2 regions of the Streptococcus sp. KHUD_012 genome follow, and region 2 is predicted to be linked to the other one. Evidence: predicted binding sites of a transcription regulator. Region 2 holds the regulator's gene; the other holds the start of a gene.
The links. The regulator Rex, encoded in region 2, represses fermentation and respiration genes when NADH is low (regulators of the CRP and FNR family bind a similar motif). The targets are predictions, from matches to a motif close to TTGTGAANTANTTCACAA.
Positions count from the first base shown of each region.

Region 1 (16,746 bases), 120 kb from region 2:
AATTCACTTGGCATAATATCTTTGATCTCATCCTTAGTAGGCTCAAACACGTAAGTCCCATTATCGCTTTTAGCGCCACAAGCTACCAAAAGGACGGCTGCAAAGACAGCTACAACAGCTAACAAAAGACGTTTAAAATTTTTCATCATCTTCTCCTTTATGATATGATTTATAGCCATTATAGCAACAAATTAGCAACATCTCAAGGGAATATAGCAAATGTAACATCATTAAAACTGCACTATTTAGTAGGTTTAGAGAAAATAAAGAGAGCTACACATGTTAGCTTTATAAAAGTCCTCTATTCACATTCTATCATCATTTTTTTCAACGACAAAAAAACCGAGGCCTAAACCTCGGTTTTCATTTTGATTGGAAACTCTATTATTTAAGAGTAACTGAAGCTCCAGCTTCTTCCAATTTACCTTTGATTTCTTCAGCTTCAGCAGCTGCAACACCTTCTTTGATGACACCAGGTGCACCATCAACAAGTTCTTTAGCTTCTTTAAGACCAAGACCAGTGATTTCACGTACAACTTTGATAACGCCGACTTTCTTGTCGCCTGCAGATGTCAATTCGATATCGAATGAATCTTTAGCAGCACCTGCGTCAGCAGCACCAGCTGCAGCAACAGCTACAGGAGCAGCTGCAGTTACACCAAATTCTTCTTCGATAGCTTTTACAAGGTCGTTCAATTCAAGGATTGAAGCTTCTTTAATTTCAGCAATAATGTTTTCAATGTTCAATGCCATTGTTATTTCCTCCAAATAAGTTTAAATTTTATATTTTTATTATTTTGTAGCTAGGCTACGCTGCGTAGCTTAAGATTAAGCTGCGTCTTCTTTGTTGTCTGCAACCGCTTTGACTGCAAGAGCAACGTTGCGCACTGGCGCTTGAAGTACAGAAAGGAGCATAGAAAGAAGTCCTTCGCGGTTTGGAAGAGTTGCAAGTGCAAGAATCTCTTCTTTAGATGCGACAGCGCCTTCGATTGCACCACCTTTGATTTCAAGTGCTTCAGCGTCTTTTGCAAAATCGTTCAAGATTTTCGCAGGTGCGATAACATCTTCGTTAGAAAATGCTACTGCAGAAGGTCCAACGAATACAGATGCAAGATCTTCAAGACCAGCTTTTTCAGCTGCACGACGCAAGATTGAGTTTTTGATAACTTTAAACTCAACTTCGCTTCCGCGAAGGTTGCGACGGAGAACTGTATCTTGCTCAACTGTCAAACCGCGAGAATCTACAACGACGATTGATGCAGCAGCTTTCATTTTCTCAGCTACTACGTCAACAAGTTCCGCTTTTTTAGCAATAATTGCTTCACTCATTAGTGTGTTCACCTCCGTAATTATTTTGCTTGGGGAATTTTTCCAAAAGAAAAACGCGCCCAAACCTAGACACGAAAGTACAATACGCTTCTTTTAATTGATACGTTTTGTCCTCGGTAGGATCTTTATGAGTCGAGCTCCCCTACTGTCTTAGGCAGTTTTTTCAAACCGTAGATTAGTTTATCATATATAAAAAAAGAATGCAAGTACTTTTGCAAACTTTTTTTATATTTTTTAATCGTTATAAAGACTCTTGATATTATTCAACCAAGCATAGGCTAGTCCCATTAGGACTCCTCCTCCTACCCAGTTGGCAAAGAAGGTTACGCTATAGTGACGTAAAATATTTAAAAACTCAAAATGTGGCAATTGGCTAGAAACTGAATTAAAGCTCAATAATGAGAAGGAAGCAAAGTTTGCAGCCAAGTGTTCATTGGTCATAAAGACAAACATATAAATAGCAGAGAGGGCTAAGAGCACCTTGGCTGTTTCATCTTTGAAATATAAATAAGAAAGAATAGCAATATTTACAAAGATATTGGCAATAACCCCTTCAAAGAAAACCACTTGATTGCTTCGTTGGAGTTTATTTTCTGCCACCGTAGCTAGGAATCCTTTTGGATCGATATGAGCAAAGGCTGTGGTTTGATTGAAAAGAAAAGCGACGATTAAAGCACCAATTAAATTAAAGAAGGTACAATAAAGAAGAATTTCCAGCGCTTTCTTCCAATTAATTTTCTTTAGATAGGTCCCCGCCGTCAAATACATCATATTTGAGGTGGTTAATTCCGCATTTAAGAATAAGAGGTATACCAAACCCCAGGCAAAGATGAATGGAAATAGAAAACGACCAGATCCAGGTACAAAGGTATTTAATAAGTCAGCTGCAACTGCTCCGACCGCCGTACTTAAAGTAAGAAATCCTCCAGCAAAAATAGAACGGACTGCATAGCGCGTTTTAGATTTCTGATAGAGATCTTCCTTCTTATTACACGCCGCTCCAACCTTTTGAATAAAATTAGATTCAGACATACTATTCTCCTTATATAATGTTTGTGAACAAAATCATTATATCATAGAGAGAAAAGTTTGAAAAGGTTTTCAGGAAGAAATCTTAAACTTTCACCATATACGTTTTATATCGAACAACACTATTTGCTAAAAAAACAACAAAAAAACAGGCATCTGCCTGCTTTAGTTTTAATAATTTAAACGGTTCGCCCAAGCGATATCCAAATTCAAGATTTCTTGTGAAGTGAACTGTTGGCGATATGGATTGTATACGGAACCTGTAATACCACCTTGAACATTTGGTGAATCGTATTGAGTCAAATTATAAGTTTCAATGATGTTATTAAGTTTTGCATAGTAGCTTGTGTCTGTCGCATAAACACCTGTCAAAGCTGCTGTTGCATCTTGGTAACTAGAGGTGTTGCTCTTCCATGCACCTGCAAAATGTCCTTGTTTCAAAACAGCTACATAGTCTTGCAATGATTCATAGTAAGATGGGTAAGAACGAAATGCGTCATTAATCGTATAGGCATTTCCAGCACCATCATCTTCCCAAGTTTGCATTACTGCAGATTGACCAGCATAACTTCCTTTTATCCCGAAAAGGTTGTAATGCGGATAAGAAGACAAGCCAGACTGACCTGATCCACTTTCAAGAATGGCTTGTGCGATCATAACGGAAGCATAAAGGTCATTCTCTTGACCGAGCTGACGAGCTGACTCACCAATTTGTGAGATGAAAGCTTCAGTAGGGTCTGAATAAGCTTGGTAAGTTCCATCATTAGCACCAACTGATGTGACGTGCTCGCTCATAGCAGCAGCAAATGTCCCCACTGCTAATACAGAAACGAACAAACCAAATAATTTCGTTTTATTCCGTATTTTCTTTTTCATAATACAATTTATCTCCAATTAATTTTTTATCATCTTTTATCTTTATAGAGATTATACCATATAAATAGAAGAAAACAAAGGCACTTATATTACACTTGTATTACAATTGCGAGATAAATCCAAAACAAAAATGACATTTTCATGTCATTTCAATTTATTTCGTAAAACGCATTTTCTAAAATAGCATCCCATGACTTCTCTAGTCCTTCTTTGGTGACCGAAGAAAAGACGATAAAGGTGTCAGCTGGATCAAAATCTAGTTTTTTCTTGATGATCGATTCATGTTTGTTCCATTTTCCACGTGGAATTTTATCTGCCTTAGTCGCTACCAAGATTACTGGAATTTCGTAGTACTTTAAGAATTCATACATTTGGACATCATCTGCAGAAGGTTCATGACGAAAATCGACTAGGCTAACGACTGCTTTTAAGTTCTCCCGGCTAGTGAGGTATTCTTCAATCATCCTTCCCCACTTCTCGCGCTCTTTTTTTGAGACACGTGCGTAACCATAACCAGGTACGTCTACCAAACGGAGTTTATCATCGATATTGAAGAAATTGAGCAATTGGGTTTTTCCTGGTTTCCCAGATGTTCTGGCCAGGTTTTTTCGATTTAAGAGAGTATTAATAAAAGAAGACTTGCCGACATTGGATCGACCGGCAAGTGCAACTTCTGGAATCTCATCTTGAGGATAATGGCTCTTATTTGCAGCGCTTAAGAGGATATCCGCATTATGTGTGTTAATTTCCATATTTTATCTTTCTAGGCTGTTTCGAGAATTGGTTTTTCAGTTCCGTCTACAGCTTCTTTTGTAATTCGAACAAGTTTGACATCTTCTTGACTTGGAATTTCAAACATGACATCCATCATGGTTTCTTCGATAATCGAACGAAGTCCACGAGCTCCTGTTTTTCTTTCGATGGCTTTATTAGCAATCTCTTGAAGGGCTTCATCATCGAATTCCAATTCAACATTATCATAAGAAAGCAAGGTTTGGTATTGTTTTACCAAGGCATTGCGTGGCTCTTTTAGAATACGGACAAGATCGTCAACTGTCAATTGCTCAAGAGCAGCAAAGACTGGAAGACGTCCGATCAATTCTGGGATAATCCCGAATTTTTGAATATCTTCTGCCACGATTTCTTGCATGTAAGAGCTTGATTCATCAATGGCTTTATTGTTCTTACCGAAACCGATGACTTTTTCACCGAGACGTTGCTTAACAATTTCTTCGATCCCGTCAAAAGCACCACCTACGATGAAGAGAATATTCTTGGTATCCACTTGGATCATCTCTTGTTGTGGGTGTTTGCGTCCCCCTTGAGGTGGGACACTAGCAACAGTTCCTTCGATAATCTTCAAAAGGGCTTGTTGCACTCCTTCACCAGAAACGTCACGTGTGATAGAGACGTTTTCACTTTTCTTAGCGATCTTATCGATTTCATCGACATAGATAATGCCTCGTTCAGCACGTTCAATATTGAAATCAGCTGCCTGAAGAAGTTTCAAGAGAATGTTTTCAACGTCTTCTCCTACATATCCAGCTTCAGTCAAAGCAGTTGCATCTGCAATGGCAAATGGGACATTCAAGCTACGTGCTAAGGTTTGGGCCAAGAAAGTCTTACCTGAACCAGTAGGGCCAATCATGAGGATGTTTGATTTTTGCAATTCAACATCTGTCTCATCTTCACGCGTATCGTGGAAGTTGATACGTTTGTAGTGGTTGTATACCGCTACAGCAAGAGCACGTTTGGCACGATCTTGACCGATGACATAGTGGTTCAAGATATTGAGCAATTCGATTGGTTTTGGAACTTCGCTAAGGTCTGCAAGAACCTCTTCTGCTAGCTCCTCGCGGATAATTTCTTGTGCTAACTCTACACATTCATTACAGATAAACGCATTGTTTCCTGCAATGATTTTTTGGACTTCATCTTGACTCTTTCCGCAAAATGAACAATAAACCATCATATCATTATTTTGATTCGTTGGCATGTATTTCCTCTTTCTGTCATTTTCTGTTTCTATTTAGTTTAAAATAAGGTCATGTAAAAGGCGTGAATGGAATTCACAAGATTGGTAAAAGCATTTAGTAAGAATAAAATAGCGAGGCCAAACCGTTTTTTACGAAAGGTTTGTAAGGCGCAAATCAAACAGATGACACATAGGACAGCTGTAAAAAAACCAAAGACACTTCGCTCCATTAGTCTAAATCCTTTCTCTTATAATAGTTGACCGTAAAATCATATGGGTTCTTCTCATCTTTCGGATGATGGACTTGACGGACTCTTTCATAGTGGCTCTCTTCAAATTTTGGTGCCAATGTATCTCCATCAATCGTTGCATGAATCATGGTCTGGATCAATTCTTCTAACTGGTCAGAGAAGAGCTTTAAAATCTGACTGCCTCCAATAATGTAAAGATTCTTCTCTTGGTTCTGATACCAGTCCAAGACTTCTTCCTTGCTGTGCATGACGAGTACAGCATCATTTTCAGGATCGTAGGCTTGATCTTGCGTTAAGATAATGCTGGTCCGACCTGGTAGAACCCGTTTTTTCATACCATCAAAGGTCACTCTTCCCATGAGAATCGCTTGCCCCATGGTTGTTTCTTTGAAATGCTGAAGCTCAGCTGGCAGATGCCAAGGCATGACTTGGTCCTTTCCAATAATGCCATTTTCAGTCTGAGCCCAGATACCAATTATCTTTTTCATTCTCTCATCCTTTACACTGATACTTCTATTTTATCAAATTTTCTTATAAAAGACTGATTTCAACTATCTAGTTTGGAGGATATTTTTTTAGATACAAACAGAAAAAACCGCGAGATTTTCGCGGTTTTTCTTAGCCACAAGTTAGCTTAGTCTTCTTTTTTGCGTTTTGCAAATCCGAATAATGACAGACCTGCTAAAGCACTAAAGATTGCCAGACCAGCAGTAGAAGATTCTTTTGTTCCTGTATTTGGAAGTTGTGCAGTAGGATTTTGTGGATCGATATACTTCACTTCTTCTTTCGTTTCTGGAACGACAGGAATAGTTGGTTCTTCTGGTTTTGGTTGTGGAGTAGGTTGTGGTTCTGGTGTTGGTTGCGGTTGTGGAGTAGGTTGTGGCTGTGGCTCTGGTGTCGGAGTTGGATCCGGCATTGGAGTTGGTGTCACAGTCTTCTTGTAGATATGTTGAATGTTTCCATCTTTATCTACAACAGTCTTCACGAAGTCATAACCTGGGATATCTTTCTTCGGTTGTTCCCCATCTTCTGTTGGGTTACCTGGGATTGGGTCCCCATTTTCGTCTACATATGAAGTCGTCACTTTTTCATAGACGTGTTCAGTATCACCATTAGGCAATTTCTTCGTTTCCACAAAGCGGTAACCTGGAATTTCAGCTTTTGGCTCTTCTCCATCAACTGCAGGATATCCTGGGATTTCCTTACCTTCTTTATCAACAAACTTAGTGATTGGAAGGACAGTTGGTGTGTAAGTTGCAGAAGCTTTTGTTCCGTTCACATCTTCACGAACCACTGTTACAGCTGGTGCTGTTCCAGTGAATTCAGGTTCTGGTGTGAAGGTTACAGTTCCATCTGCTGCTACTGTGTATGTACCAACACCTGGAATTGTCTTCGTAGTTGAACCATCTTCAAAGGTTGCTGGAACTCCGTCATTCATTGGTACACGGCTATCGCCTTCTGTGAAGGTTGGTTTGCCTGTTTGAGTGGCACCCTTCTTACCAATTGAAGTAGCTGGTTCTGCAGTTGGTGTAACTGGTGTTACAGTTGGTGTGTAAGTAGCGGTAATTGGTGTACCGTTCTTATCAACACGTTTCACTGTTACGCCTGTACCGGTTCCTGTGAATGATTTTTCTGGTACGAAGGTAACTGTTCCATCTGGAGCTACTGTGTATGTTCCTTCACCTGGAATAGTCTTAGTTGTTGAACCATCTTCAAAGGTTGCAGGTGTATCATCATCCATTGGTACATCTGGGTTACCAGGCGTGAAGCTTGGTTTGCCTGTTTGTGTTTGCCCTTGAATATCTGTTGATGTTGCTGGTTCTGCTGTTGGTGTTACCGGAGTTACAGTTGGTGTGTACTTAGCTGTAACTGGTGTACCGTTCTTGTCAACACGTTTAACAGTCACGCCTGTTCCTGTTCCTGTGAATGATTTTTCTGGTACGAAGGTAACTGTTCCATCTGCTGCTACTGTGTAGATACCAACACCAAGAACTTCTTTGGTTGTTGAACCATCTTCAAATGTTGCTGGCACATCATCATCCATCGGTACATCTGGGTTACCTGGTGTGAATGTTGGTTTGCCTGTTTGTGTCTTACCTTGGATGTCTGTAGATGTTGCTGGCTCAGCAGTTGGGGTAACTGGTGTTACAGTTGGTGTGTAAGTTGCAGTAACTGGAGTACCGTTCTTATCAACACGTTTCACTGTTACGCCTGTACCTGTACCTGTGAATGATTTCTCTGGTACAAAGGTTACAGTTCCGTCTGGAGCAACTGTGTAAGTTCCTTCGCCTGGAATGGTCTTCGTAGTTGATCCATCTTCAAAGGTTGCTGGAACATCATCATCCATTGGGATTGCAGGGTTACCAGGAGTGAAGGTCGGTGTACCTGTTTGTGTTTTACCTTGAATATCTGTAGATGTTGCAGGTTCAGCAGTTGGCACGACTGGAGTAATCTTAGGTGTGTAAGTTGTCTCAGCAACTGTTCCGTTTGTATCTTTACCTTGAACCTTAACTGGAACAACATCACCTGAGTAAGATTTATCCGTTGGTGTGAAGGTCACAACACCTGTTTCTTTATCGACCGTGAAAGTACCAATTTCTTTACCTTCTGGTGACTTAGCAACTACAGATTCTGCTGGTTGGCCATTTTCGTCAAGAAGAGTAATGGTATCCTTGTCGATTGGTGCAACTGGGTCACCTTCAGTGAAGGTTACAGTTCCAGTTTGAACCACACCTTGAGGTGCTTCTGATGTAGCTGGAGTTGCTGTTGGGGTTACTGGAGTCACAGTTGGTGTGTACTTAGCAGTAACTGGAGTACCGTTCTTATCGACACGTTTAACCGTTACGCCTGTACCTTCTCCAGTGAATGATTTTTCTGGAACAAATGTTACGGTTCCGTCTGGAGCAACTGTGTAAGTTCCTTCACCAGGAACGGTCTTCGTAGTTGAGCCATCTTCAAATGTTGCAGGTGTATCATCATCCATTGGAACATTTGGATTACCTGGTGTGAAGGTTGGTGTACCTGTTTGAGTTTGACCTTGTTTGTCAGTAGATGTTGTATCTTCTGCAGTTGGTGTAACTGGTGTTACGGTTGGTGTATAAGTTGCAGAAGCTTTTGTTCCGTTCTTATCTTCACGAACCACTGTTACAGCTGGTGCAGTTCCGACGAATGATTTTTCTGGTACAAATGTAACAGTACCGTTTGCTGCTACTGTGTAAGTACCAACACCGTCTACAGTCTTAGTCGTTGAGCCATCGTCAAATGTTGCTGGAACATCATCGTTCATTGGCACACGGCTATCGCCTTCAGTAAACTTAGGCTTACCTGTTTGAGTTGCACCTTGGATATCTGTAGTTTCAACTGGTGTTGCAGTTGGAGTTACTGGAGTCACAGTTGGTGTGTACTTAGCTGTGATTTCAGTACCGTTCTTATCCACTCGTTTCACTGTTACGCCTGTAGCAGTTCCAGTGAATGATTTTTCTGGCACGAAGGTTACTGTTCCATCTGGAGCAACTGTGTAAGTTCCTTCACCATCGACAGTCTTCGTAGTTGAGCCATCTTCGAAGGTAGCTGGAGTATCTTCATCGATTGGAACATTTGGATTTCCTTCGGTGAAGGTTGGTTTACCTGTTTGAGTCGCACCTTGGATATCTGTCGATGTAGCATCTTCAGAAGTTGGGACAACTGGAGTAATCTTAGGTGTGTAAGTTGTTTCTACTGTTGTTCCATTAGTATCAGCTGCTTGAACCTTAACTGGAACTACATCACCTGAGTAAGATTTATCTGTTGGTGTGAAAGTAACTACACCTGTGTCTTTATCAACTGTGTATGTACCGATCACATCACCTGCTGGTGATTTCGCTTCTACTGATGCTGCTGGTTGACCATTTTCATCAAGAAGAGTAATGGTATTCTTGTCGATTGGCGCTACTTCATCACCTTTAGTAAAGGTTACAGTTCCAGTTTGAACCAAACCTTGAGGTCCAGTAGATTCAGCTGGTGTTGCAGTTGGAGTTACTGGAGTTACGGTTGGAGTGTAAGTTGCAGAAGCTTTGGTTCCGTTCTTATCTTCACGAACAACTGTTACGGCTGGTGCTTTACCTGTGAATGATTTTTCAGGTACAAAGGTTACAGTTCCGTCTGCTGCTACTGTGTAAGTACCAACGCCATCTACTGTCTTGGTAGTTGAGCCATCGTCGAAAGTAGCTGGAACGTCATCGTTCATTGGAACTCGGCTGTCGCCTTCAGTAAATTCAGGCTTACCTGTTTGAGTTTGACCTTGCTTACCTGTTGTTTCAACTGGTGTCGCTGTCGGTGTGACAGGAGTTACAGTTGGTGTATAAGTTGCAGAAGCTTTTGTTCCGTTCTTATCTTCGCGAACAACCGTCACTGCTGGAGCAGTACCAGTAAATGATTTCTCAGGTACGAATGTCACTGTTCCGTCTGCTGCTACTGTGTAAGTACCAACGCCGTCAACAGTCTTCGTAGTTGAGCCATCGTCAAATGTTGCTGGAACATCATCGTTCATTGGCACGCGGCTATCGCCTTCAGTAAATACAGGCTTACCTGTTTGTGTAGCACCTTGGATATCAGTTGTTTCAACTGGTTTCGCAGTAGGTGTTACTGGAGTTACAGTTGGTGTATACGTTGCAGACGCCTTAGTTCCATTCTTATCTTCACGAACAACAGTTACGGCTGGTGCTTTACCTGTGAATGATTTCTCAGGAACAAAGGTTACAGTTCCGTCTGCTGCTACTGTGTAGGTACCAATGCCGTCAACTGTCTTAGTAGTTGAGCCATCGTCAAATGTTGCTGGAACATTATCGTTCATTGGCACACGGCTGTCGCCTTCAGTAAATACAGGCTTACCAGTTTGAGTAGCACCTTGGATATCAGTTGTTTCAGCTGGTGTCGCAGTAGGTGTTACTGGAGTTACAGTTGGTGTATACGTTGCAGAAGCTTTGGTTCCGTTCTTATCTTCACGAACAACTGTCACTGCTGGAGCAGTTCCAGTAAATGATTTCTCAGGAACAAAGGTTACCGTTCCGTCTGTTGCCACTGTGTATGTACCAACGCCATCTACTGTCTTAGTAGTTGAGCCATCGTCAAATGTTGCTGGAACATCTTCGTTGATTTCAACAGTTTTCTCAACGCCATCAACTGTCACAGTTCCACCCTTGAATTCAGGTTTACCTTTTTGAGTTGCACCTTGAATGTCAGTTGTTTCTGCTGGAGTTGCAGTTGGAGTTACAGGTAATACAGTTGGTGTGTATGTTGCAGAAGCTTTTGTTCCGTTCTTATCTTCGCGGACAACGGTCACGGCTGGTGCAGTTCCGACAAATGATTTCTCAGGAACAAATGTCACAGTTCCATCTGCTGCTACTGTGTAAGTACCAACACCTTCAACGGTCTTAGTTGTTGAGCCGTCGTCGAATTTTGCTGGAACGTCTTCATTGATTTCAACAGTCTTTTCAACGCCATCAACCGTTACAGTTCCACCTTTGAATTCAGGTTTACCTGTTTGAGTGGCACCTTGGATATCTTCTGTTTCAGCTGGTGTTGCTGTTGGTGTTACTGGAACGATTTCAGGCGTGTAAGTTGTGTCCACCTTGATACCGTTTGAGCTTTCAGCTTGAACCTTGGCTGGTGTGACTGCGCCAGTGTATGACTTGTCAGTCGGTGTGAAGGTTACTTGACCAGTTGTAGGATCAATTGTGTATGTACCGATTTCAGTCGTACCATCAGCAGCATAAGCTGGTGTACTTGTCACTTCATTGCCATCATTATCCAAAAGCGTGTAGCTATTGTCTTTAATGGTGATAGCTTTATCTTCACCATTTACTTGAACAGTTTTTCCTGCAAAGGTTGGTGTACCGGTTTGAGTGGCACCTTGGATATCTTTTGAAGTTGCAGGGCTTGCTGTTGGAACAGCCGCTACAACAGTTGGTGTGTAAGTTGCATCAGATGTGATAGTTGCAGTCTTACCGTTCGCATTGGTAATCGTTGCAGTTGCTTGAACTGTCACACCAGTTGCAGTTCCAACGAAGTCTTTTTCAGGTGTGAAGGTCACTGCTCCTGTAGTAGGATCGATTGTGTAAGTTCCTTCACCTGCTACTGTCACCGTTGTTTCATCAGTCGGTTGACCAGTTGCTGGATCCACCAATTTCTTGCTAGTGATTTCAGCAGTCTTGTCGCTACTCAAATCAAAGGTTGGTGTTTGGGTTTGAGGAACATTTTGAATGTCCGCAGAAACCTTGTCTGTAGGAGTCACTGTGATAGGTGTTACAGTTGGTGTGTACTTAGCTGTCGCTGTCTTCAGGTATTCATCACGAACTGTACCATCTTTATCTCTTCCGACAGGAGCTGTCACTGATACGGTAACACCTTGAGCTGTACCTGTGAATCCTGGTTCTGGAACAAAGGTTACTTTACCCGTAGCATCGTCAATGCTATATGTTCCTTCGCCTGCTACTGTTACAGAGGTTGCATTGGTTACTTGACCAGTCGCTGGGTCCACCAATTTAGCAGGGTATTCCAAGCTTGGAGTGACAGAGATCTTTTCGCCATTAGCATTCGTTGTAGTTGTGTTAAAGGTAGGTGTACCAGTTTGAGTCGCACCTTGGACATCTGATGAAGTCTTGTCTACCCCTTCAATTTCCGTTGGTGTAACAGTTGGGATATAAAGACCATCCATAGTATTCAAAACAGTATCTACATTGGCTTCATCAGCTGGGAATTTTGTTGACCAACCCGTATCGTAGCCATTGCTGTCTGTACGACGGATAGAGATACCGTCAGCTGTTCCAAGGAAGTGATCTTCGGGAATGAACTCAACATCCACAGAAGTTCCGTTTGGAGTGATCTTGTACTTCCCTTGACCAGCTACAGCATAGTAGCCATCTGCGCCAGGTGTAACGACTTGCCCTGTACGGTTATCTATCATTTGTGGAGCTACTGTTTCATCAATTTTTGCTGGCTCAGTTAGGCTATAGCCTTGCAAACCACGAGCGGTAAAGGCTACAGTTGCAGTTTGCTTCGCACCTTGAAGGCCAGTTGTTTCTTTAAATTCCCCTTTTGGTGGGTGGGTGATTTGAGTCTTAAAGTCTTCAACCTCACCAGAGAAAGCCATACCCGTTGGGCTTTCAATCTCCTTATCATTCTTTGCGATACGGATCCGAACGCCCAATTCATTGACACTAGGATCAATATAGGTTTTACTCTTTGTAAAGCTTAACGTAGCCGTTCCATCTTGGGTAATAGTTGTTAAATCAGAACGTTCATCTTCATCGAAGGTTCCGTTTTGGTTGAAATCTATCCAACCATAGATGTTAGCTTTTGCTGCTCCACCCGTATGAGCTTCCACTGAAATGGTGTAATTACCTGGACGTGTCCGGTCCATCTTGATCAGCTCATTAGTTTTTCCTTTGAGATCATTTGGAAGTAATTGGTCGATGCCTTCATCCGCAGTGGTCGCCTTGTCATCACCCGTCCAATCAAGGGTATTGTTTTCATCCATATCAGGACTCAAGTGACCGAGATAAGGTTGGTTCACTTTCTTACCAGTAATTCCATCTACAGTTGCAATCGAATGAATAGCTTTACCGTATGATTCAGGCGCATCTCCTTCATCAAGTGGGAAGAATCCTAGCATAGCAGACTGTTTACCACCTGAAGCGATGTAAAGACCGATTTCAGAAGCTCCCTTTGTCATAACAAGAGGAACATCAACATCATTTGCAGAAATATTTGGACCGAAGACACCTGTACCGAGACCTCCAGTTGTTAAATCAGCACTTCCAAAATACTTCCAAGCGACCTCTTTTTTGTCTGGTCCAACTTGAGTTGTTCTACGAAGTTGGTCAAGATTAGTTCTAGCGAAATTCATACCGTTTACATTGGTGGAAGGGTTTGAACCAAATAATTTGTCTGTATCTTCTGGAATGTAGGTTACATTATATCTTCTAGTCGATTTTTTCCATTCCCCTATATGTTTCCATCCTTCACCATTGGTGGTAAACAGAACCAATTCACCAGGGTTAGCTGACTCACCATCTGCCATGACAATGGCAGGTTTTACGGTTTTGCCACGGAAGGTCGCAGAAACTTCAAACTGGATCCCAATGTTCCCACCGGTTAATTCTGAACTAATAGTAGTTTTCTTAGTTGTACCAGTATCAATCCCCTCATTTTTAATTTCAGTCCAACGGTTTTGAGGCTCGGCAATAACCTTAGCTTCTTCACCGGCATTAAATTCCGCCAAGGTAAACGGATTTGCATTTCCATTCACATAACCATTTCTAGCATTGGGGTCATAGGTCGCTTTTTCAGCTTCTGTTGCTCCTCGTTCTTCAAGGCGTTTTTTGTATATTTCTGTCGCTTGGAAAGGCTTCAAAGATTTTACCTTGATGGTTACAACATAGCCAGGCATGATTTCCTTGGTGTAGGTCGCGCCGACTTGGAGAGCAAGTTCCCCTTTTGATGTTGTAGTAGTCCCTGTCCAGTTGGCTGTATCGCCAAAGTCCAACCAGGAGATTTGACTAGCAAGGTCTGCAGCATTTACATTTGTTGTAAAGCCAGGTTTTTCAACTTTTGGAGTTGAAGTTGCGTCTTCAACGTCATCCCCGATCAAGCTTGGATCATTTGGGTCACCAAGAGCACGACGATTACGACGCTTAGGACCAGAAGTCTCTGCTGTCACAGCATTGTTTTCTGAGGCTGGTGCTACGACACCAGCAGCCACTTCTTCTTTCTTATCTGTTGCAGCTGCTTCTGCTGCCTTGTTTGCTGGCGTAGTTGCTTCTAATTTTGGTGTTGCAGCGGTTGATGTTCCCGGTGCAGTTGAGGTAGCAGATGTTGCTGAAGCTGCTGTACTTGTGCTACTTGCTTCACTAGTTGAAGCAGGTGCTGTTGATGTTGCTGCAGCAGTTGAAGTCTCTGGTGCAGTGATTGCTGCGTTTGCATCATAAGTAGATGTCGTTGCAGCTGTTGATGTTGCTGAAGTTGCTGTAGCTGTTGACGCTTCAGGCGCTTCTGACGCTGTTGCAACTGCTGCTACACTTTCACTTGTCGTATCTGTCTTTTCTTCTGCGGCTGCACTTGCGGCTGTCCCAACCATAACAAGTGTTCCCAATAGTACAGAGCAAACACCCACATTCAATTTACGAATTGAGAATCTGCTAATACGATCATTAAATAAGTCTTTCCCCATCTAATGGACCTCCATATTTATCTATAAATTAACATTCTTTTTAAAATTGTTTAGTTTTTACAAACCTTATCTATTTTAACAAAAACCGAACGATTTTCAAAACATATTGACTCAAAAATGAGTAAAAATTTTTAGCTAAAATTGTTTTAATTCTAAAAGGATTTTACCAATTGATCAAGGTATCAAAAAACCTTGATTTATTACTAAATGGCAAGATCGAACTTCAATTGTGGCTTCACTGGATCATAATCGACCAGTTCAAAATCTTCTGGTTTGATGTCAAAGAAATTGGTTCCATCTGGTACATTCAAAACCAAGTGTGGCCGACAATCTGAAGGCTCCCGACGGAGTAACTCTTCAGCCTGTTCAAATTGATTATCATAAATGTGAAGATTATTAATGAAGTAAAAGAACTTTCCGACCTTCCAGCCAAAGTGCTTGGCAATCATCATCTGTAGCGCTACATACTGCATGGCGTTGATATGGTGGGCCACCAACATATCATTAGAACGCTGGGTTAAGGTCGCATCTAGATAGATTTCTCCATCCACGCGACGCACGTCAAACATGGTTTGAAAAGCACATGGCAGAAGACCTTCTGTCTCTTCAAAGGCATCATAATCCCAAAGCGAGATAATATTGCGGCGATTCCAAGGATTGGCCTCTAATTGTTTGAGGATTTTATTGGTAAGGTCATGCTTTTTGACCACAGCACCATAGCGTTGACCGATGGTGCGACTATCCCCTACTTCCCAGTCATTCCAGTAGTGGACATTGTATTTATCTTCTAACAGGTCTAAGCTATTCGATTGATCCTGGTAGATCCAGAGCATCTCTTTGATGGCTGATTTAATCGCGATGGGACGAAGGGTCGTGATAGGAAACTCGCCTTTTGAGAGGTCAAACTCCATAAAGGCTCCTGTGATGTACTTGGAGTTGGCCGTTCTGCCATCCTTGTACTTAGGACGCGCCTGCTCTGACCAGACCCCTTCTTCCATGATTTTTCGAATATTTTCTTTAAAAATTGTATCTGCTTTTGTCATATCTCCTCCTTTAATCTACTATTGCCTTCATTATATCACAGGATAAAGAAAAAAGGAGAGGCAAATCTCCTTTTAATCTTATTGTAATACAAGAGATGCGGCACCAATGACACCAGCATCATTTCCCAAAGTAGCAAGCGCCAATTGAGTAGATTCACGTACTTGTGGGAATGAGTTTTCTTCAAAGACCTTGCGCACGCCATCCAAGAGGAAGTCTCCAGCCGCAGATACCCCACCACCGATAACGATCTTAGATGGGTTCAAGGTTGAACCAATATTGGCTGCAGCAAGTCCAAGGTAGCGTGAGAAGTTCTTATAAACGATCAAAGCAAGAGCGTCACCCTCTTTTGCTAGATCAAAGACCGTTTTAGCTGTCACTTCTTCACCATTGTCGATCAAGACTTTCAATTGAGAGTCCCCTTCGTACTCATCGGCGTAACGACGAGTGAGGTTGACGATCCCTGTCGCTGATGCAACCGTTTCAAGACAGCCTTTTTTACCACAGGTACATTGGATTGGATCATCAAAGTCAACCGTGATGTGACCAAGTTCCCCAGCAGCTCCACGCACACCGTGCAAGAGACGACCTTCAGCGACGATCCCACCGCCGACACCTGTACCAAGGGTCATGAAGACAACATCTGGTTGGTTTTCACCAGCCCCTTTCCAACGTTCACCCAAAGCAGCAACGTTGGCATCATTATCGATAAAGAATGGAATATGAAGGGCAGTTTCGATCTTTTCTTTGACTGGTTGAAGGATCTTCCAGTTCAAGTTGTAGGCACCGATAACTGTACCTTTTTCACGGTCAACGACACCAGGTGATCCCATTCCAATTCCTTGGAACTCAGAAGCATCAAGTTCAAGCATTTTCAAACGATGCGCGATGGATTCGATCATATCATCTACGATATGGCTACCTTCATCCAAGATATTTGTTTTAATAGACCATTTTTCTTGAACTTCCCCATCCAAAGTAAGGATGGCAAACTTAATTGAAGTTCCCCCAAGGTCAATCCCAATAATTTTTTTAGA
Region 1 covers NZ_CP159355.1:1,204,178-1,220,923, reverse strand. Annotated here, with positions in the region: gene ABVF55_RS05810 (hypothetical protein) at 1-146, opposite strand, end outside; gene rplL (50S ribosomal protein L7/L12) at 385-753, opposite strand; gene rplJ (50S ribosomal protein L10) at 829-1,329, opposite strand; ribosomal protein L10 leader region at 1,368-1,502, opposite strand; gene ABVF55_RS05795 (formate/nitrite transporter family protein) at 1,564-2,361, opposite strand; gene ABVF55_RS05790 (glucosaminidase domain-containing protein) at 2,530-3,234, opposite strand; gene yihA (ribosome biogenesis GTP-binding protein YihA/YsxC) at 3,384-3,986, opposite strand; gene clpX (ATP-dependent Clp protease ATP-binding subunit ClpX) at 3,998-5,230, opposite strand; gene ABVF55_RS05775 (dihydrofolate reductase) at 5,439-5,948, opposite strand; gene ABVF55_RS05770 (CshA/CshB family fibrillar adhesin-related protein) at 6,095-14,668, opposite strand; gene ABVF55_RS05765 (thymidylate synthase) at 14,872-15,711, opposite strand; gene ABVF55_RS05760 (ROK family glucokinase) at 15,790-16,746, opposite strand, start outside.
Region 1: ABVF55_RS05795 (formate/nitrite transporter family protein) is a predicted target of Rex. The motif match lies at 2,383-2,400, and genes of this name have one in related genera.

Region 2 (16,746 bases):
CAGATGAACGTGTATCACTTTCTATCAAAGCTCTTGAAGAACGTCCAGCTCAAGAAGAAGGCGAAAAACAAGAAAAACGTCAATCTCGCCCACGTCGTCCAAAACAAGAAAAACGCGACTTTGATCTTCCAGAAACTCAAACTGGATTCTCAATGGCTGACTTGTTTGGCGATATCGAATTGTAATATTCAAAAGAGGCTGGGACAAAAGTCCTAGCCTCTCAATTATTTTTGGATTGTCGAGCAAGACGCAGTGGTTGAGTGGGGTCTACTACGCTGATTTCATCAGCTTTTACAGCCCTACTCAACTGTGCGGAGGTGGGACGACGAAATCAAATTCTAACGAATTACCGATTTCTGTCCCACTCTCTTTTTTACTTGTAAAATTCTCGAGAATTTGATATACTATAACAGTTGCCACCCTTAGTGTAATGGATATCACGTAAGATTCCGGTTCTTGAGATGGGGGTTCGATTCCCTCAGGGTGGATGATTCATAACGAGGCTCCTCGGAGTCTTTTTTGCTCTTTCTTGGAGGAACATGCAATGACAGTAAAATTAATCGCCCATACCTTGATTGAGAAAGACGGGAAGTATCTGCTTATCAAACGCTCGAAAATAAAGCGAGGTCTCCCTAATGTCTATCCATCTTATTGGGATATTCCAGGTGGAAGTGTAGAAGAGAATGAATTGCCCAGAGAGGCTGCTCTACGTGAGGCTATTGAGGAGGTTAATCAAAAGCTTCGGATTAATAAGATTATCCACGAAGATAGTCAATTTGATGCCAGCAAAGATACTGTCTTTACACGCCTAGTTTATGCTGGCGAGATTTTGGAAGAGCGTGATTTTATATTAGATCCAGAAGAGCATACAGACTTTAAATGGATTTCTTCTTTGAAAGACATAGAGAGCAATCTCGTTGTGCCTTATTTGCTTGAAATCCTTGCTGACAAATCCAAATAAAGCAGCTAAAAAACATCCCCTTTTAATAAGGAGATGTTTTTTTCTTAGTTTTTAGAAGCTTCTTGGAATTCAGGGTTTTTCCATGCTTCATCAATGATTGCTTGCAATTCATCAGCAGAAGCTTTCATTTTTTGTTGTTCTGCATCGTTCAATGGGATGTTCACTGGACGTACAATACCGTGTGCACCTACGATGGCAGGTTGACCGATAAAGACGTTGCTAACACCATATTGACCTTCTTGGAATACAGAAAGTGGAAGTACTGCATTTTCATCATCAAGGATTGCTTTAGTGATACGAGCAAGGGCAACAGCGATACCGTAGTATGTAGCACCTTTTTTGTTGATGATGGTGTAAGCAGCATCACGAACACCTTCGAACAATTCGATCAATTCAGTTTCTTGAACGTTTTGAGTGTCTTTAAGGAATTCTTCAAGGTTTACACCAGCGATGTTAGCGTGTGACCATACAGCGAATTCTGAGTCTCCATGTTCACCCATGATGTAGGCGTGCACTGAACGAGCATCAACGTCCAATTTTTCAGCAAGTGCTTGACGGAAACGAGCTGAGTCAAGAGAAGTACCAGAACCGATAACGCGTTCTTTAGGGAATCCTGAGAATTTCCATGTAGAGTATGTCAAAACGTCAACTGGGTTAGCAGCTACAAGGAAGATACCGTTAAATCCTGATTCAATAACTTGTGTTACGATTGATTTGTTAATGGCAAGGTTTTTACCAACAAGATCAAGGCGAGTTTCACCTGGTTTTTGAGGAGCACCTGCAGTAATTACAACAAGGTCAGCATCCGCACAGTCAGCGTACTCAGCCGCATAGATCTTCTTAGGTGAAGTGAAGGCAAGGGCGTGGCTAAGGTCAAGCGCATCTCCGACAGCTTTTTCGTGCAATTGAGGAATTTCGATAATTCCAAGCTCTTGTGCAATTCCTTGGTTGACAAGTGCAAATGCATAAGATGAACCTACGGCACCGTCACCGACAAGGATAACTTTTTTGTGTTGTTTAGTCAAATCCATGAGTCTAAACGTCTCCTTCATTTTTTTTTGAGATAGATTCTCATACGACTTCATTCTACCACTTTTGAAAGTCTTTGTCATCTGAAACAGTATGAATCCTTGATGTAAACGTTTTTACGTTTGTGTTCCTAAGAAGAAAAATAGGCTAAAATGTGTTATAATAGTATGGTGAATTAAGTAAAGAGAGGCATTTTTTGAATGCAGGATAATAATCTAATTGATGTGAATTTAACATCAGAAATGAAGACGAGTTTTATCGATTATGCGATGAGTGTTATCGTAGCTCGTGCCCTTCCTGATGTTCGTGATGGTTTGAAACCTGTTCACCGTCGTATTTTGTATGGAATGAATGAATTGGGTGTTACGCCAGATAAACCACATAAGAAGTCAGCCCGTATCACAGGGGATGTTATGGGTAAATACCACCCACACGGGGATTCCTCTATTTATGAAGCCATGGTTCGGATGGCGCAATGGTGGAGTTATCGCTACCTGTTAGTGGATGGTCATGGAAACTTTGGTTCTATGGACGGTGATGGCGCCGCTGCACAACGGTATACAGAAGCCCGTATGAGTAAGATTGCTCTTGAAATGTTGCGGGATATCAACAAAAATACAGTTGATTTCGCTGATAACTATGATGCCAGCGAACGCGAACCTTTGGTCTTACCTGCACGTTTCCCTAACCTTCTCGTCAATGGTGCTACTGGGATTGCCGTTGGGATGGCAACCAATATTCCTCCTCACAATTTGGGAGAAACCATTGATGCAGTGAAGCTGATGATGGATAATCCTGAGGTAACGACCCGTGAACTTATGGAAGTTCTTCCTGGTCCAGATTTCCCGACAGGTGCTTTGGTCATGGGGAAATCAGGTATCCACAAAGCCTATGAAACAGGAAAAGGCTCAATTGTTCTTCGTTCTCGTACAGAAATTGAAGTAACTAAGAGTGGCCGTGAACGGATTGTTGTCACTGAGTTCCCTTATATGGTTAATAAAACCAAGGTTCACGAGCACATCGTTCGCTTGGTGCAAGAAAAACGGATCGAAGGGATTACAGCTGTACGTGATGAATCAAACCGTGAAGGGATTCGTTTTGTGATTGAGGTCCGCCGAGATGCTTCGGCTAACGTTATTTTGAACAACCTCTTTAAGATGACGCAAATGCAAACCAATTTTGGATTCAATATGTTGGCGATCCAAAATGGTGTTCCAAAGATTCTTTCTCTTCGCCAAATTTTAGGGGCTTATATTGAGCACCAGAAAGAAGTGGTGACTCGACGGACCATCTTTGATAAAGAAAAAGCGGAAGCACGTGCCCATATCTTAGAAGGTTTGCTGATTGCCTTGGATCACATCGATGAAGTGATCCGGATTATCCGCAATAGCCAGACAGACGCTGAAGCACAAGCTGAATTGATGGCTAAGTTCAAGCTCTCTGAACGTCAAAGCCAAGCTATTTTGGACATGCGTCTTCGTCGTTTGACCGGTTTGGAACGAGACAAGATCCAAAGTGAATACGATGATTTGGTTGCCTTGATTGCTGATTTGGCTGACATTTTGGCGAAGCCAGAACGTGTGGCGACCATCATCAAGGAAGAATTGGAAGAAGTCAAACGCAAGTTTGGCGATGCTCGCCAAACTGAGTTGATGATCGGAGAAGTCCTTTCTCTTGAAGATGAGGATTTGATCGAAGAAACAGATGTCTTAATCACCCTTTCTAATAAAGGTTACATCAAACGTTTGGACCAAGCGGAATTTACGGCTCAAAAACGTGGTGGACGTGGTGTTCAGGGAACTGGTGTCAAAGATGATGACTTTGTCCGTGAACTGGTCTCTACGAGCACCCATGATCATTTGCTCTTCTTTACCAATAAAGGGCGTGTCTATCGTCTGAAAGGTTATGAGATTCCAGAATATGGCCGGACAGCTAAAGGATTACCAATCGTCAACCTCTTAAAATTGGACGAAGGTGAATCTATTCAAACCATTATCAATGTGGAGCAAGACCGCAGTGACGAAGCTTATCTCTTCTTTACGACGCGACAAGGTTTAGTCAAACGGACCAATGTAGCTGAATTTTCAAATATTCGTCAGAACGGTCTCAAAGCTCTGAATCTGCGTGATGAGGATGAATTAATCAATGTCTTCCTTACAGATGGCAATGCTGACGTTATTATCGGTACCAAGTATGGTTATTCTGTCCGCTTTAATGAGGCTGTAGTCCGCAATATGGGACGTTCTGCCACTGGTGTACGTGGTGTGAATCTCCGTGATGGAGACAAGGTTGTTGGAGCAAGTGTTATCACCGATCAGGACGAAGTATTGGTCATTACTGAAAAAGGGTATGGTAAGCGGACAATGGCTGGCGAATACCCAACCAAGGGCCGTGGTGGTAAAGGAATCAAAACAGCCAATATTACAGAGAAAAATGGTCCGTTAGCTGGTCTTTTAACCGTTAAAGGGGATGAAGATCTGATGATCATTACCGATACCGGAGTTATGATCCGGACAGGTGTGGCTAACATTTCTCAAACGGGTCGTTCGACTCAGGGTGTGAAAGTCATGAGACTGGATCAGGATGCGAAAATTGTGACCTTTACAACTGTACAACCTGATGAAAAAGATGAAGAAGTAGTGGAAGAAAACGAATAGATAAGGGGACAGCATGTCACGCAAAAGAAAAAAGAAAAAGAGTTTACGTAATACTCTTATCAACATCGTTGCAACACTTTTGATTATTCTCTCGCTTCTCTTAATTTTCAATGCTCCGATCCGCAATATGATCATGGTTTGGCATACCAATCAATACCAGGTTAGCAAGGTCGATAAAAAGACTATTGATAAAAACAAAGAAGTGAAGACGAGCTTTGATTTCAAACATGTCCAGTCACTCTCGACGGAAGCCGTGATCAATGCCCAATGGCAGGCTCAAAAACTTCCTGTAATTGGGGGGATTTCGATTCCTGAATTGAACATGAACCTTCCAATTTTTAAAGGACTCGAAAACGTAGCCCTTTACTATGGAGCAGGGACTATGAAGGAAAACCAAGTCATGGGACAAGGCAATTATTCTCTTGCTAGTCACCACGTATTTGGCCTTACTGGAGCAAATGCCATGCTGTTCTCACCATTAGAGAAAGCCAAGGCTGGTATGAAGATCTACATCACGGACAAAGAAAAAATCTATACTTATGTCATCTCGTCTGTTGAGACAGTGACTCCAGACCGTGTAGATGTCATTCAAGATCGTGAAGGTATTAATGAAATCACCTTGGTGACCTGTGAGGATGCTGCAGCGACTTACCGTACGATTGTAAAAGGAAACTTGGAAACCTCTGTTGACTATGACAAGGCTCCAAAGGACATCCTGGATTCATTCAGCAAGTCTTATAATCAAATGCAACTTTAAGAAATAAAGCCCGAGGCAGAGATGCCGGGGCTTTTTTCTTTATAGTATGGCATGAAATAACTAAAGGATTCTTGTAAAATTGTAAGCGATTGGTAATATAATGTAAGGAATTTATCATAATATTGAGGGAAAATAGGTATATAATAAGAGGAGAAAGAGTATGATAAGGAGGTAGAATAGTGACAAAAGAGCGAATTTATCATCTCTTGCATCATTTCTATAATCTCTTAATAAATGATTTTCCACGAAATGGATTAATTACGAAAGGAATCTACGAAGTAGAGCAAGTCTACCAAACCTTAGAAGCCATTCCTCAGAGTCAGGAGTACTTGATCCGCTGTGAAATTCAACAGTTTTTAAAGGAGCTTGAACAAGTTCAAACAGGTTATCAGATCCGCTTTAATAAAGATGAAGTCTTAGTGTTAGATGATTTGAAGCAAGAAATCGCCAGTAAATAATGAAAGGTCGTTATTTTCTCAATTTATTACGAATTAATAAGTGAGGAGGAAATTATGTACGACATATCATTTATTGAACCATCTTTGCTTCCTAGGGAGCGCTTAGTTTCTGAAGGGGTGGATAAGCTAAGTCATCAGGAATTGTTATCCATTCTCTTACGGACAGGTAACAAGCAAAAAAGCGTTTATGAGATTGCACAAGGTCTTTTGAGCTCGGTAAATAGTTTAAAGGAGTTAGGGCAATTAACCCTAGAGGAGCTACAGGAAATCTCTGGCATTGGGCGAGTGAAGGCCATCGAACTTCAGGCTGTTATTGAGTTTGGACGAAGGATTCATAAAGATGAACTAATGAGTTCCGAACAAATCATGAGTAGTCAGAAATTGGCCCATAAAATTCAACAGGAAATTGGCCATAAAAAGCAGGAGCACCTGGTTGCCCTCTATTTGAATACACAGAATGAAATTATTCATCAGCAGACCATTTTTATTGGAACCGTGAATCGAAGTATTGCGGAGCCACGTGAAATCCTGCATTATGCACTGAAGCACATGGCAACCTCTATCATCTTGGCGCACAATCATCCATCTGGTGCCGTATTTCCAAGTAAAAATGATGATGAAGTAACGCATCGAGTCATAGAGGCCTGTGAAGTGATGGGCTTAACACTACTAGATCACTTGATTGTATCTGAGGAAAACTATTATAGTTACCGTGAAGAAACCGATTATTTGGTATAAAAAAGAGAGTGGGACAGAAATCGGTAATTCGTTAGAATTCGATTTCGTCGTCCCACCTCCGCACAGTTGACTAGGGCTGTAAAAGCTGTTAAAATCAGCGTAGTAGAGCCCACTCAATCACTGTGTCTTGCTCGACAATCCAAAAATAATTGAGAGGCTAGGACTTTTGTCCCAGCCTCTTTTCTTGTTAATGTATAAGTCTTTATTCTTCATTTTTACGCATGAAATAAAGGAGTGTTTGCAATTCACTAGTGAGATCGACATATTGGACAACAACGTCTTTAGGAACTGTCAGATGGACCGGAGAAAAGCTTAGAATTCCTTTGACACCGGCATCTACTAAAAGACTAGCAACTTCCTGCGCTTTAATACTTGGGACAGTTAAAATTGCTGTTTGAATGCCTTCTTTTTTGAGATTCTCTTTGATCGTAGAAATCCCATAAATGGGGATCCCATCCTTACTTTTGGTATTAATCAGTTCATGATCATCTACATCAAAAGCCATGACAATTTTCATCTTATTGCGTTCATGGAAGCGATAGTTGAGGAGCGCACTTCCCATATTTCCGATCCCCACAATAGCGACATTGGTAATGGCATTGTCATTTAAGAGATCGGCAAAGAAGTTCATCAGTTTTTTTACGTCATAACCAAATCCACGTCTTCCTAATTCACCAAAATATGAGAAATCTCGTCGAACAGTAGCAGAGTCAATCCCAATTGCATCAGCAATTTGCTTGGAATTGGCGCGCTCTATTTTTTCAGAGTTAAAGCGTTTAAAAATGCGGTAGTAGAGCGATAAGCGTTTTGCTGTTGCGCGTGGAATTGGAGTATTTTTATCATGTTTCACAATATCACAACCTTTCCCTCTTATTGTATAGGAAGATTGTGAAAAAATCAACTATCTAGAACGCTTTTTCAAAAATATTTTTGTCTAAAGAAAAAGCTGATGGCGATGGAAGAGTTCCATCAGCATCAGCTTAGTTTTCAGCTTGTTCTACCTTTTTCAGATAAGCATAGAGCCCATCGACTCGACCTGTATAGGGAAGCTTTTGTCCCTTATATTCAATGGAAACAATTGAGTAAGAGTCAGGCAAGGTTACACAGCCTGAAAAAGCAAGGATACAAGCCGCAAGGTCAGTATAAGTAGTAGTTCGTTCTACTTGATAAGCATCGATATAAGTTAGGGTTACCATATTAGACCTCTGTTTTGTTAAAAATTTCTCTTTCGACAAGACTATCCATTAGGAAATAAAATTTTTGTTGGATAATGTCATTTTCTGGATTTTTAAAGATATTAACCAGACGAAGCCCAGATTTGTCTGTAATATTGATTTTAAAACCTGTGAGGTCTTTGTTGAAGATAATTTTAAGCAAGAAGCCTTCACCGCTATTTGGAACAGCTTCAAGCAAACGATTTAATTCGTAATTTCCAACTTTTGTAACAGCAAATGTATTGTCACGTAAGGTATATTTTTTTACATTTGGGTGTAGACTATAGGTATATTTGCAGTCTTTCAATGAAACACTTGTTTCAAAAGCCATATTGTTCTCCTATGATAAAATTTCTTTTAGTGTTGCGAGGAAGTCTTGAACTTCCTCTACGGTATTGAGTTCTGAAAAACTAATTCTAAGGGATTCTTTTAGGCGTGAGCTATCTTTCCCATAGAGTGCCTTTAGGACATGGCTAGGTTGAACTGTACCAGCGGTACAAGCAGAACCTGTAGAGACAGAAATTCCAGCAAGATCGAGTCGCATCAATAATACATCATTTTGGACGCCTGGGAAGCCAAGATTCCAAACAAATGGGAGATGATCGTCATTCGCATTTACGTAGTAGTCGTAGTCTGTTAAACCATTAACTAGTTCTTGGCCAAGTTTTTGAACCTGGTTGAAATTTTCTTCTTGATGAAGTGTAGCTTGCTGAAGCGCGGTTGCCATCCCGACAATAGAAATGAGATTTTCCGTACTGGCTCTCATCTTACTTTCCTGATCCCCACCATGTAAAAGATTATCAAAATCTGGGGAGGTTGCATAAAGGAAACCGACGCCCTTTGGTCCATGGAATTTGTGGGCAGAAGCACTGAGAAAATCAATTCCCAACTCTTCAGGATAGACAGGGACCTTTCCGATTGCTTGGACAGCATCAACGTGAAAGGCAGCTGGATGATCTTTTAAGAGTTCTCCGATTTCTTTAATCGGAAGAAGATCGCCTGTCTCGTTATTGGCAAACATGGTAGAGACAAGAATGGTATCCGGTCTAAGAGCCGCCTTGATATCACTAGCCTTAATGCGTCCATCTCTTGGTTGGACGATCGTAACTTCAAATCCGAAACGTTCTACAAGATATTCGATGGGTTCAAGAACCGCATGGTGTTCCAAAGCGGTCGTAATGATGTGTTTGCCATCTGCTTGGTGTTTCAAGCAGTAGCCTTTTATAACGGTATTATTACTTTCTGATCCACCTGAAGTGAAGAAAATACGATTTGGAAGAGTATGGAGAGACTGAGCAATTTGCTCGCGAGATTCTCGGAGAAGTTTACTAGCCATCCGTCCATGAGCATGAAGGCTCGATGGATTTCCAAATGTGGTCTTCATAGTTTCAGACATTTTATCAATGACTTCAGGTAGAAGGGGAGTTGTTGCGGCATTATCAAAATATATCACATTAAGACCTTATTTCTTGTGGTAGGCAAATAGAGGACTAACAGGTTTTCTTTCTTGAATGCGAACAATAGCTTCAGCGATCAGTTCGCTAGCTGTCAGATAGTTAATATTTTTTGGAGTTGGTCCGTTTGGAGCGACAGAATCAGTTACTAAGATTTCTTTGATCGGAGCTTGGTCTAATAATTCAACAGCACCTTTTACAAATAAACCATGGCTTGATACAGCATAAATTTCAGTAGCACCTTCGCGTTCGACGATTTTCGCAGCTTCTGAGAATGTCTTACCAGTATTGAGGATATCGTCAATCAAGATCGCTTTCTTATCTTTGACATCCCCGATAATATAGCCATAATCACGGTTCGCATCATCTTGCTCGTAATCAATGATCGCAATCGGTGCATCAAGATATTCTGCTAAACTGCGAGCTCGTTTGACACCAGAGTTTTTAGGGCTGACGACTACGACATCAGGACCAGTTAGACCTTTGTTGATGTAGTGTTCTGCAAAAAGTGGAATGGTAAAGAGGTTATCCACGGCAATATCGAAGAAACCTTGGACTTGCACTGCATGGAGATCCAGTGTGACGACACGATCCACCCCAGCTTTGACCAACATATTTGCGACAAGCTTAGCAGTAATTGGTTCGCGAGGAGCAGCAGTCCGGTCTTGGCGGGCATAGCCGAAGTAAGGCATGACCACATTGACAGTATTTGCGCTGGCCCGTTGGCAAGCATCCACCATAATTAAGAGTTCCATCAAGTGATTGTTGACAGGGAAACTGGTTGATTGAATGATATAAATATCATATCCACGAACACTTTCCTCAATATTGACTTGGATTTCACCATCTGAGAATTGACGGGATGAAATTTTCCCAAGTGGAACCCTAGCATGATCCGCGATTTTTTGCGCAATCTCTGGATTTGAATTGAGAGAGAAGAGCTTCATATTTTTTTTATCTGACATGTGATTCCAACCTCATTTAGATTTTTGATCTTAGCACTATTTTAGCAAAAATTTGCGATAATTTCAGCTATTTTACAACCTTTCCGCCAATCTGGCGATTTTATTTTTTGCAGCTTTGTAGACGATTCCATGCTCTTTGATGAACTGATGGAAATTTTCTTCCTGTTCAGCAGTTTCGACCTCGATTTCCAACTCATAATCTTCAGTGTCTAGATAGAGACTGTGGTCTAGTGCTACCAAGCCTGCAGCTGTTTCTTTTTCGAAGCGTTCTGTTGTAAGGCTTCCCCAGACAGCGAGTTGCTCAACGGGGATTTCTTTAGAGATCAAGAGATTTTTGATTTCTCCGTCAGGAAACTGTTGGTGTTGAAGGATCGTCTCGGTTTCTTCTGTGCTGAGGTTTTGATTGTACTCGAAATGGCCAACTGCCTCAGGGACTTTGAGAGTCAACTCAGCTTGATCTGTGAAAGTACGCACCCGCAAGGCCATTTTTTCCTTACGGATGAGCTGGTCGGGGGTATCGATATAGTGATTGGTTTGGACAACCAATTCTGTATCATCAAAAAGTGGAAGGAGGGATTGGTATTCCTCCTTGTCTAGCAAGGTTTTGTATTCAATTTCTAAATGGTTCATTTTGTAGTCCTTTGCTTTTTTTCGAAAGCGATTCATGATATAATAAGAGATGTGTTTATTGTATACAAAAATGGTTCAGATTACAAGGTGGTAGGATGGCAATTGATTGGGAAAACTTCTTAGATCCATATATCCAAGCAGTTGGAGAATTGAAAATCAAACTGCGTGGGATTCGTAAGCAATATCGTAAGCAACAAAAGCATTCTCCAATTGAGTTTGTCACAGGACGGGTCAAACCGATTGAAAGTATCCGTGAGAAGATGATCCGAAGAAATATTTCTGAAGAAAATCTGGCTCAGGATATGCAAGATATTGCTGGTCTTCGCATCATGGTTCAGTTTGTGGACGATGTGGATGAGATCCTAGAGGTTCTGAGACAACGGCAGGATATGCGCGTGGTCCAAGAGCGAGACTATATCCGCCACAAGAAATCAAGTGGCTACCGGAGTTACCACGTCGTGGTCGAGTACCCGGTCGATACCATTGATGGAAATGAAACGATCTTAGCAGAGATTCAAATTCGGACCTTGTCCATGAATTTTTGGGCAACCATTGAACACTCGCTCAATTATAAATATAAAGGAGACTTTCCAGACGAGATCAAAAAACGCTTAGAGACGACAGCAAACCTGGCCTATCTCTTGGATGAAGAGATGGGGGCAATTCGGGATGCGATTCAGGAGGCTCAAGCCCTGTTTGATCCACTTCATCGTAAGTTAAATGATGGCGTTGGAAATAGTGATGACACAGATGAAGACTACAGGTAAAAAAGTATCCATTATTCGCAATCGCAAGCGTCAAAGCGAAGAGGTTTTTCAGCAATTGCGCTACAAACTTCGGAAAAATAATTTTATTTTGACGGAGAAGCACCCGGATATTGTGATTTCAATTGGTGGCGATGGGATGTTGCTATCGGCCTTTCACAAGTATGAACACCAGTTGGATCGGGTGCGATTTGTTGGCGTCCATACCGGACACTTAGGATTCTATACGGATTACTTAGACAGTGAAATCGATAAGCTGGTTGAGAACTTAAAATATGATACAGGCGCTAAGGTTTCCTACCCTATTTTGAATGTCAAGATTACTTTCGAAAATGGGGAAACCCGTACCATGAGAGCGTTGAACGAAGCAACGATTAAGAGAAGCGACCGGACCATGGTTGCCGATCTCACGATTAATGGAGTGGATTTTGAGCGCTTCAGAGGAGACGGGATTACCGTTTCGACTCCGACAGGAAGTACGGCATACAACAAATCCTTGGGAGGAGCAGTCCTTCACCCAACTATTGAGGCGCTGCAGATTGCTGAGATCGCCAGTCTCAACAACCGTGTTTATCGTACCTTGGGTTCTTCTGTCATTGTCCCTAAAAAGGATAAGATCGAGATTACACCGACGAGACCTGGCTTCCACATTATCTCTGTTGACAATTCAACCTATTCTTACCGTAATATTGCAAAGGTAGAATACCAGATTGACAACCATAAGATTAATTTTGTGGCAAGCTCCAGTCACACCAGCTTCTGGAATCGGGTCAAGGATGCCTTTATCGGAGATGATAGAGAATGAGATTTGAATTCATTGTCGATGAGCATGTCAAGGTCAAGACCTTCCTGAAAAAGCATGAGGTTTCTAAGGGTCTCTTAGCAAAGATTAAGTTTCGTGGTGGCCAGATCCTTGTCAATGGACGTCCGGAGAATGCGATTTATTTGTTGGATATTGGGGATCGCTTAGTCATTGATATTCCAGCAGAAGAAGGGTTCGAAACCCTAAAACCCATGGATCGGCCTTTGGATATTTTATTTGAAGATGATCATTTTTTGGTCTTAAACAAACCCTTTGGGATTGCTTCTATTCCAAGTGCGATTCATTCCAATACCTTAGCCAATTTTGTAAAAGGCTACTATGTGAAGCAGGGCTACGAGAACCAGCAGGTTCACATTGTCACTCGCCTGGACAAGGATACAAGTGGCGTTATGCTCTTTGCCAAACATGGCTATGCCCATGCCCGCTTGGATAAGCAATTGCAGTCTAAAACGATTCAGAAACGTTATTACGCCTTGGTCAAGGGATCTGGGGAGCTTGATCCTGTCGGAGAAATTATTGCTCCGATTGCGCGTGATGAAGATTCAATTATCACCCGAAAAGTAGCTAAAGGTGGCAAGTATGCTCATACTAGCTACCAGGTCGTTCAATCTTTTGGTGATATTCACCTAGTGGATATTCAGTTACACACAGGTCGGACTCATCAGATCCGCGTTCATTTTTCCCATATTGGTTTTCCGCTCTTGGGAGATGATCTTTATGGCGGGAGTTTAGAAGACGGCATTGAGCGTCAGGCCCTTCATTGTCATCGTCTATCCTATTATCATCCATTTCTAGAGGAAGAGTTGGTCATAGAAAGTCCACTACCTCCAGATTTCCAAGCTGTATTAACACAGCTTCAAACTAGTTATTAATTATTAAAAGGAGTAAAACTCATGGAAGTTTTCGAAAATCTCAAAGCCAACCTCGTTGGTAAGAATGCACGTATTGTATTACCAGAAGGTGAAGAACCTCGTATCCTCCAAGCGACAAAACGCATTGTGAACGAGACAGAAGTAACCCCTGTCTTGCTTGGTAATCCAGATAAAATTCGGATTTATCTTGAAATCGAAGGGGTTTTGGATGGATATGAAGTCATCGATCCTCATTCTTATCCAGGTTTTGAAGAAATGGTAGCTTCCTTGGTAGAACGTCGTAAGGGCAAAATGACTGAAGAAGAAGCGCGTCAAGTCTTGAAAGACGACGTTAACTATTTTGGTGTCATGTTGGTACACATGGGAATCGTTGATGGAATGGTATCTGGTGCGATTCACTCAACAGCTGCAACTGTTCGTCCAGCTCTTCAAATTATCAAAACTCGTCCAAATGTAAAACGGACTTCAGGAGCTTTCCTTATGGTTCGTGGATCTGAACGCTACTTGTTCGGGGACTGTGCCATCAACATTAATCCAGATGCTGAAGGATTAGCTGAAATTGCCATCAACTCAGCTATTACAGCCAAGATGTTTGGTATTGATCCAAAAATTGCTATGTTGAGCTATTCAACAAAAGGTTCTGGTTTCGGTGAAAGTGTTGATAAGGTTGTCGAAGCGACTAAGCTTGCCCATGAACTTCGTCCAGACCTTGAAATTGACGGGGAATTGCAATTTGACGCAGCCTTTGTCCCTGAAACTGCAGCCTTGAAGGCTCCAGGAAGTAAGGTGGCAGGACAAGCTAATGTCTTTATCTTCCCTGGTATTGAAGCAGGTAACATTGGATACAAGATGGCAGAACGTCTTGGTGGCTTTGCAGCAGTAGGTCCTGTCTTGCAAGGGTTGAATAAACCAGTCAACGACCTTTCTCGTGGATGTAATGCAGATGACGTGTACAAATTGACCTTGATCACAGCAGCTCAAGCTGTCGAACAATAAGAAATATATATAGGCTCAGGAAAATCCTGAGCCTTTTTCTTTATAAAATCAGAATTTCTAAACTCTAACTCATTCTATGGTATACTAGGAATATGTTAGATTTAAAAGATTACGGGATTACCATGTGGGAGGAGGAGAAAATTGCTTCCTTCCGAAAAAAGTTATTAGTCTGGTATGATGCCCATAAACGGGATCTTCCCTGGAGAAGGACCCAGGATCCTTATAAAATTTGGATCTCAGAAATTATGCTCCAGCAGACACGTGTCGATACGGTGATTCCTTATTATGAGCGTTTTTTAGACTGGTTTCCGACGGTCGCTGATTTGGCTCAAGCTCCTGAAGAAAAACTCTTAAAAGCTTGGGAAGGCTTGGGGTATTACTCACGTGTCCGCAATATGCAGAAAGCTGCCCAGCAGATAATGGAAAATCACGGAGGAGTGTTTCCATCAAGCTATGAGGAAATATCTAAACTCAAGGGAATTGGGCCTTATACAGCTGGTGCTATCGCTAGTATTGCCTTTGGATTACCAGAGCCAGCAGTAGATGGCAATGTCATGCGTGTTCTAGCCCGCTTGTTTGAGGTGGACTACGATATCGGAGTTCCAACTAATCGCAAGATTTTTCAAGCCATGATGGAAATCTTGATCGATCCGGCCCGTCCGGGTGATTTCAATCAGGCTTTGATGGATTTGGGGTCCGATATTGAATCGCCAGTCAATCCACGGCCGGAAGAGAGTCCTGTTAAGGAATTTAGCGCGGCCTACCAACATGGGACCATGGATCGTTATCCCATTAAGGCTCCTAAAAAGAAACCGGTACCTGTCTATCTAACAGCCTTTATTATCAAGGATAGTCAAGGACGCTACTTGCTGGAGAAAAATGAGCGAGAAGGACTCTTGTCAGGCTTCTGGCATTTCCCCTTGATCGAAGTGGATAGCCTATCTGAGAACCTAGGTCAATTATCTCTACTGGATGGGAAGGGGGATGCAGAGAGTAACCCAGAAATTCTTTCTTTTGAACAGGATTATGACTTGGCCATTGAATGGCAGGACAGATCGTATCCTATCGTCCAGCATATCTTTTCGCATCGCAAGTGGCAGGTTCAACTTCGTTACGGCCTAGTAAAAGAAGGAGAGCAACCAGCAAGTGAATCGACTGTTTGGTTAACACCAGAAGAATTTTCCAATTATCCTTTTGCTAAACCTCAGCAGAAGATCTGGACGACTTTTTCGGAAAATGAAAAATAGCTAGAGACTGATCTCTAGCTATTTTTTTTATAAATGAGCGAATGCTTTGATTTCTTCTTCAGACATAGATGAGTCGCAACGAACAGTGACTTCACCGGATTCGACATGTAAAAATCCTGGGACAGTTGGGATGCCGTAAGTTGAGCGGAAGGCTTGTAATGCGTCTAGCTGACTTGGTTCTTCACTATTGATAAAATAGATATGAGCTTTTGTTTCAGCTACGACAGTTGCTAATTTAGCAGCGAACTTCCGGCAGTAAGGGCAAGTCTTGCGTCCGATAAAGAAGGTCGCTGTTTCTTTTTGATTGATCGCTTCTTGCGCACGCTCGGCAGTTGTGACTTCAAGATCTTTAACATCTTCTAAAAATTGTTCCATGAGATTACCTCGCTTTCTTCTATGTCTAGTATGCCATATTTTCTATAAAATCGCTGGTATTTGCTACGAAAGAAAGAGAGAGTGGGACAGAAATCGGTTATTCGTTAGAATTCGATTTCGTCGTCTCACCTCCGCACAGTTGAGTAGGGCTGTAAAAGCTGATAAAATCAGCGTAGTAGAGTCCACTCAACCACTGCGTCTTGCTCGACAATCCAAAAATAATTGAGAGGCTAGGACTTTTGTCCCAGCCTCGTGTTTTAGCCTACAAAAGCATTGATTTCTGCTTCGATATTTGCAATTTTTTCTTTAGCATCTGCTTCAGATTCACCAACTGTAGCGATGTAGAATTTGATTTTTGGTTCTGTACCTGAAGGACGAACGGCAAACCATGAATCATCAGCCAAGATGTATTTAAGAACGTTGCTTGGAGGAGTTGTCAATTTTTCAACGCCGTCAGCAGTAGTTGCTGTTTGTTCCAAGAAGTCTTCTGTCTTAGCAATGTCTGTGTTGTTAAATTGTTTAGGAGCATTGCCACGGAATTTATCCATAATTTTCTTGATTTCAGCAGCCCCGTCCACACCTGAAAGGGTAACAGAGATGGTTTTTTCTGCGAAGTAACCGTATTGTTTGTAGATTTCTTCGATACCATCTGCCAAAGTCATACCACGTGAGCGGTAGTAAGCTGCGATTTCAGCAACGATAAGAACGGCTTGGATAGCGTCTTTGTCACGTACGAATGGTTTGATCAGGTAACCGAAGCTTTCTTCGAAACCAAGCATGTAAGTGTGGTTGTGTTGTGTTTCAAA
Region 2 covers NZ_CP159355.1:1,327,670-1,344,415, reverse strand. Annotated here, with positions in the region: gene rpsA (30S ribosomal protein S1) at 1-185, shown strand, start outside; tRNA gene ABVF55_RS06405 (tRNA-Arg) at 417-488, shown strand; gene ABVF55_RS06400 (NUDIX hydrolase) at 545-961, shown strand; gene ABVF55_RS06395 (L-lactate dehydrogenase) at 1,006-1,992, opposite strand; gene gyrA (DNA gyrase subunit A) at 2,191-4,647, shown strand; gene ABVF55_RS06385 (class A sortase) at 4,661-5,404, shown strand; gene ABVF55_RS06380 (hypothetical protein) at 5,584-5,862, shown strand; gene radC (RadC family protein) at 5,917-6,600, shown strand; gene ABVF55_RS06370 (redox-sensing transcriptional repressor Rex) at 6,803-7,450, opposite strand; gene ABVF55_RS06365 (DUF4649 family protein) at 7,581-7,796, opposite strand; gene ABVF55_RS06360 (DUF1831 domain-containing protein) at 7,798-8,145, opposite strand; gene ABVF55_RS06355 (cysteine desulfurase family protein) at 8,155-9,267, opposite strand; gene ABVF55_RS06350 (ribose-phosphate diphosphokinase) at 9,277-10,233, opposite strand; gene ABVF55_RS06345 (CYTH domain-containing protein) at 10,306-10,863, opposite strand; gene ABVF55_RS06340 (GTP pyrophosphokinase) at 10,959-11,630, shown strand; gene ABVF55_RS06335 (NAD kinase) at 11,614-12,432, shown strand; gene ABVF55_RS06330 (RluA family pseudouridine synthase) at 12,429-13,322, shown strand; gene pta (phosphate acetyltransferase) at 13,344-14,318, shown strand; gene mutY (A/G-specific adenine glycosylase) at 14,411-15,565, shown strand; gene ABVF55_RS06315 (thiol reductase thioredoxin) at 15,593-15,940, opposite strand; gene ABVF55_RS06310 (phospho-sugar mutase) at 16,198-16,746, opposite strand, start outside.